2 regions of the Staphylococcus haemolyticus genome follow, and region 2 is predicted to be linked to the other one. Evidence: riboswitches for the same ligand, from Rfam matches in the RefSeq annotation. Region 2 holds a riboswitch; the other holds the start of a gene.

Region 1 (3,219 bases), 660 kb from region 2:
TTAGCAATAGGTGGAAGTACACCAAATGCGTCAGCAGTTAAGAAAATTATTGTATTAGGATGTGCTGCTTTAGATGGTAATACAATATTATCAATGTGATGAATTGGATAAGCAGCACGTGTATTTTCAGTATATGAATTATCATCGAAATCAACAACACCACGCTCGTTAACCACAGTATTCTCTAATATAGTACCGTATTGAATCGCGTTATAAATTTGAGGTTCTTTTTCTTTAGAAAGGTTGATTGCTTTTGCGTAACAACCACCTTCAATATTGAAAATACCGTTTTTATTCCAACCGTGTTCATCATCACCAATCAATTTTCTATCAGGTGCTGCTGATAAAGTTGTTTTACCTGTACCTGATAATCCGAAGAATAAGGCTACGTCTCCTTTATCTCCAACATTCGCAGAACAATGCATACTCATAATATCTTGCATTGGAAGCAAATAGTTCATTACTGAGAAGATACCTTTTTTCATCTCACCAGCATACTCTGTACCACCAATTAAAATGGTTTTATGTTTGAATGAAATGATAACAAAAGTTTCAGATTTAGTTCCATCAACTTCAGGATCAGCTTTAAAGTGAGGTGCTGAAACAATTGTGAAGTTAGGTTTTATATTACTAGCTTCTTCTTTAGAATCTGGGCGGATAAACATGTTTTGAGCAAAAAGGTTGTGCCATGCAAGTTCATTGATAACTGTAAGTTTCAATTGTGTGTCTTTGTCACTACCTGCATAACCATTAAAAACGTAAAGTTCGTCTTTTTTATCAAGATAGTCTAAAACTTTAGAGTAGAGATTTAAGAAAGTTTCTTCATCGATAGGTTGGTTGATATCTCCCCAATGAATATTATCTTTATAAGAAGGTTCTGTAACAATGAATTTATCTTTAGGTGAACGTCCAGTGTATTTACCTGTGCTCGCATTGATAGCACCAAGTTCAGTTAATTCTCCTTCATTATTATCCATAATTTTGTAATAAAGTTGAGTTGTTGAAAGCTGAAAAAGAGAGCTTTCTTTTTCCAATAATTTTTTAATTTTAGGTGTTTCGCCGTATGTATCTACTGACATACCCAATCCCTCCAGCGTGTGTTATAGAAATTCAATATTGTAAGCCTTTACATGAAAATAGTATAACATAATGCCGTAATTATTCCACCTGGAAAAAACAAAAACCATTTAAAAACAAAATTGACATTAATAAATGAATTAGGTAGTATAGTTCTTAACGGATTCTCTTATCCTGAGTGGTGGAGGGACATGGACCCAATGAAACCCAGCAACCTCTTTTTTAAAAGAAAGGTGCCAAACCGTTTGCAGACATATATTCGTCTGAACGATAAGAGCGAATGGACGTTTAAGAGCCTTCTCTCTGTCTTGAATAGTGAAGAAGGCTCTTTTATTTTTGAGCTCACATTTAAAAGAGAATTTTCGTAAATATAGTTATAAAAGGAGCAAATCATGACTTACAATAAACGTTTATTTACTTCAGAATCAGTGACAGAAGGACATCCAGATAAGATTGCTGACCAAGTATCTGATGCCATTTTAGATGAAATCTTAAAAGATGACCCCAATGCACGTGTTGCTTGTGAAACTACTGTAACAACTGGAATGGCTCTAATTTCAGGTGAAATATCTACATCAACCTATGTAGATATCCCTAAAGTTGTAAGAGAAACAATTAAAGGTATTGGCTATACTCGTGCTAAATATGGCTATGATTACCAAACTATGGCAGTTTTAACTGCAATCGATGAGCAGTCACCTGATATTGCACAAGGTGTTGACAAAGCACTTGAATACAGAAATGATATTTCAGAAGAAGAGATTGAAGCTACTGGTGCCGGTGACCAAGGTTTAATGTTCGGATATGCTACAAATGAAACAGAAACATATATGCCTTTACCTATCTTTTTATCTCATCAATTAGCTAAACGTTTATCTGATGTACGTAAAGATGGAATTTTAAACTATTTAAGACCGGATGGTAAAGTTCAAGTAACAGTTGAATACGACGAATCAGATAAACCTAAGCGTATTGACACGATTGTAGTATCATCTCAACATGCGGATGATATTGAATTAGAACAAATTCAAAGTGACATTAAAGAACATGTCATATACCCAACAGTTCCTGAAGGATTAATTGATAATGAAACGAAATTCTTTATCAATCCTACTGGAAGATTTGTTATCGGTGGACCTCAAGGTGATGCTGGATTAACAGGACGTAAAATCATTGTTGATACTTATGGTGGTTATGCACGTCATGGAGGAGGTTGCTTTAGTGGTAAAGACCCAACTAAAGTAGACCGATCAGCAGCTTATGCGGCAAGATATGTAGCTAAAAATATTGTTGCTGCAGGACTAGCAGACCAATGTGAAGTACAACTTGCTTATGCTATTGGCGTGGCTGAACCAGTTTCAATTTCAATTGATACATTTAAAACGGGCAAAGTTTCTGAAGCTCAACTTGTTGAAGCTGTTAGAGCTAACTTTGATTTACGTCCAGCAGGTATCATTAAAATGTTAGATTTAAAGCATCCTATATACAAACAAACTGCTGCTTATGGTCACTTTGGTAGAACAGATGTATTGTTACCATGGGAGAAATTAGATAAAGTCAATGTATTAAAAGATGCTGTTCAAGCTTAATAAACGCTTTAAATAATATAAAGAAATTGTCGAAATTATAGATAGTTTCCATTATAATTAGATTTACTGATAGATTAAAGGAGCGTTGATTTAATGAATTCATTTGGACCAATCGAAATTGGTTTAATCGTAGCAATTGTAGTTGCAATTATCTGTTTAATATTATTCTTAGTTACACTTAAAAGTAAAAACAATATTAAACAGAAAACAAAAGAAGAATACGACTTAAAAGAAAAGCAAATGAAAGCGTCACATGACGAAGCCCTAGAGAAAGAACGCATACAAAATAAAAAGCAAGTTACTAAACAAAAAGAAGATTTTGATGCAACTGTAAGCGGTAAAGATCGTGAAATTGATGCATTGAAACTATTCTCAAAAAACAAAAGTGAATATGTTACGGATATGCGCTTAATTGGAATTAGAGATCGTTTAGTGAAAGAAAAACGTATTAGACCTGAAGATATGCATATTATGGCAAACATCTTTTTACCAAGTAATGAATTCAATGATATTGAACGCATTAGTCACCTTGTACTTACGCGTACAGGCCTAT
Region 2 (3,219 bases):
TTCCGCTGGCACATATTTCGCAAACATTTCTTTTAATGGTGCAAGATACTCTTCAACTGTATTTGCATTTGGCTGCTCATACATCCCTCTATATTTATCAGGGAATGGAATATGATAAAATCCATTCAATAATGGTCCATAATGTTTGCGCATATTTAAACTAATGGCAGACATGGATAATGATCCAAATGTTGACCCATGATATGCATTTGTAAAACTAATAATGTAAGGGCGTCCCGTATAAGCTCTCGCAAATTTTATAATACCGTCATTCGCATCAGACCCACTTAATCCAAACGTTACACGTTTTTCATAGTCACCTGGAGCAATTTCACAAAGCTTTTTAGATAATTTCACTGCTGGTTCATGATACATATATGCTGGTGTATAATGAATAAATTTCTCAGCTTGTTTCTTTATCGCTTCAGTAACTGGTTTAGGTGCGTGTCCTACATTTTGTGAACTTGCACTTGATAATAAATCAATATATTCTTTACCATCCACATCTACTAGTGTCGCACCATAACCATGGTCAATGGCTAATGGATAGTATTTTATTCTCCCTGATGCGGCGAAGTATTTCCCATCTTCATTAATTAATTCCTCTGCTTTACTCATATCGGCTCATCCTCCCAAGATAGACCATCCCTTTTGCTTCCCTCTATTTGAAAAGTTCTCCGGCCCTCTAAATAAACACTATTTAAGTGATAATATTCAATATATTACTAATAATTGTCAGATTTGTAAATATTTTCTGAATAATCAAAATAATTAAAGTTTATAATTTTTGGTATTTATTATTTTCTTTTTAAAAAGAACCCACAAAGCTATTACTTTGCGGGTAGTTTAATATGGATAATTATTTACTTTCGTATGGAATTACATCGTCTCCATATTCTTTCTTAATATAATCTTTAATTTCTTTCGATTGCATAACTTTTAATAATTCTTGGAACTTTTTATCTTTTTTATGTCCTTCTTGTACAGCAATAATATTGGCAAACGGAGATGATTTACCTTCCATAACAATTGCATCTTTAGAAGGTTTCAAACCATTATCGATGGCATAGTTAGAATTCATAATCACTGCTGCTCCTTCACCGTTTTTATATGTCTTTGGTAAAAACTCAGCCCCTTGTTGATGATTGAATTTTAAATTCTTTTTATTTTCAGCGATATCTTCAAACTTAGCATCTTCAATTTTGACACCTTTTTTCAACTTAATGAGACCTTCATCTACAAAGAATGATAAAAATCGTCCTTCTTCCGCTGGATTATTTGAAACATAAATCGTTGAACCTTCAGGAATATCTTTTAGATTTTTATATTTTTTACTGTATACGCCCATTGGAGTTGTAAATACTTTACCTAATTCTTCTATTTTATATCCATGACTCTTCTTTTCAGCTTTTAAATAAGGTACATGTTGGAAGAAGTTCGCATCTATATCACCTTTATCTAATAGTTTATTTGGCACTTTATAATCATTTACCTCTTTAATTTCTAAATCATAACCTTTTTTCTTTAATTGTTCTTTAGCTTTCTTCAACACATCTCCATGGGGTGCAGGTGAAGCAGCAACCGTAATTTTTTTATTACCCTCTTTATCTTTGCCACATCCAGCTAATACAATAACTAAAACTAAAATACTTATAACACTTAACCATTTTTTCATGTATATCGACACCTCTTTTTTAATAATGATTCAATTACACTTCAACTCTTAAATAGTTAGAAGACATAAAAAAATACTTTCTATTATTTAAGAGAAAGTATCGATACACTTTCTCTTATCTCTTAAAGTATTGTCTACTTTATGTGAATTAGCACCATTTCGTTTAACGACGGTTGCTGGGCTTCTTAGGGCACATCCCTCCACCACTCTTGATAAGAGTTAACAAGTTTTATTGAATTGATATCATATTAGCATTGGATTTTGTCTTGGTCAATATCATTTTTTAAATATTCTAAATTTTTAAAATGTGTGATTCACATTGCCATAGGGAATAGTTTGTTAAACTCATTTGAAGGATGGATAATTATGATACGATACGGCTACCACTTTCTTAGTGCATTACTGATTAGCATTTTATTATTGCTTATCATGTTTACTATGGATGTCGTAACACACACGACGCACCTAACCTTGTTATTAATCAATATCGATTTCATTGCTGACCCAAATCAAACACCACTGATTTTAGAACTATTGATTCATATTGTCATTGGATTTTTAATTTACATCACATTTCTAATTATTTATAAATTTTTCAAACCTTTTTACAAAATAAGTTATTTATTACTGATCATCATTTTTCTAATATTATATCCATTACTTATTCTATTGGCACAACGTTCATTTTTTCAATTTAGTTGGACAGAATACGGTTTATGGATGATTGCACATTTGATTTTCACTGTTTGCATGGCATGGTCTATCCCTTACTTTTCTAAAAAGAAATGGTAAGTTAGCATCATTAAATTTAGTATCACGATTACTTATATTCATAAAAACTTTAATATTGTAAATCTAACTTTACAAATATGTCATTCTTTAAGCTAATTTAAAGTTTCAATATGGTTTACTTTAAACCCCTATTTTAATTAATTCTGAGTGTTACACTAAGGCTGTAAAAGATAAATAATGAAATGGGGTTTTCATTGTGATGAAGGTTTCTCTATTTGCGTCAACACTTATTTCAAGTACAGTATTATTAACTGCTTTTAGTGGACATCAAGCTTTTGCTGCTGATATCGTTACTAAGAATAACGCACAAGAAGTTGCTTCAGAGGCGTTATCAAATAGTGGAGGTAATCCAGATTTACAAAACTTTGGAAAAGTAATCGACAAAGGGGACTATTTTGAAATTAAAAGCCATAATAAAGCAAATGCTGGTTTAGGGGTTTATAAAGTTCATAAAAATGGCCAAGTCGAATATAAAAATGATAAATATAGTAACTTTAATCAACTTCAAAGTGGAGAAACATATGTTGAACACGGTATTGCAAATGCTGCTGAATTAGATGATCTAAAGGAAGAAGCATCTAAAATTAATTCTGTAGATTGTGCGCGTGAATTAAATTCATATTATGTCGGTAACGTTAAATCTAACGAAGTGCCTTCGTCTCAATCAGTAAAAAAACAAGGTAACCATAATAGCACAAATGCTCAATCTTCATTACCTGAAACTGGTCATTCAGACAGTGAACAATCCATTC

The links. Region 2 has a riboswitch for S-adenosylmethionine ahead of EQ029_RS01805 (MetQ/NlpA family ABC transporter substrate-binding protein). Riboswitches for the same ligand answer to the same signal wherever they lie in the genome.
Region 1: linked by a shared signal. The riboswitch ahead of metK (methionine adenosyltransferase) and the one ahead of EQ029_RS01805 (MetQ/NlpA family ABC transporter substrate-binding protein) in region 2 are both predicted to bind S-adenosylmethionine.

What each region holds. Positions count from the first base shown of each region.
Region 1 covers NZ_CP035291.1:1,070,356-1,073,574, forward strand. The annotation lists gene pckA (phosphoenolpyruvate carboxykinase (ATP)) at 1-1,079, opposite strand, end outside; SAM riboswitch class I at 1,244-1,354, shown strand; gene metK (methionine adenosyltransferase) at 1,470-2,666, shown strand; gene EQ029_RS05280 (hypothetical protein) at 2,760-3,219, shown strand, end outside.
Region 2 covers NZ_CP035291.1:409,254-412,472, reverse strand. The annotation lists gene EQ029_RS01810 (aspartate aminotransferase family protein) at 1-618, opposite strand, end outside; gene EQ029_RS01805 (MetQ/NlpA family ABC transporter substrate-binding protein) at 860-1,675, opposite strand; SAM riboswitch class I at 1,788-1,894, opposite strand; gene EQ029_RS01800 (hypothetical protein) at 2,042-2,467, shown strand; gene EQ029_RS01795 (LPXTG cell wall anchor domain-containing protein) at 2,667-3,219, shown strand, end outside.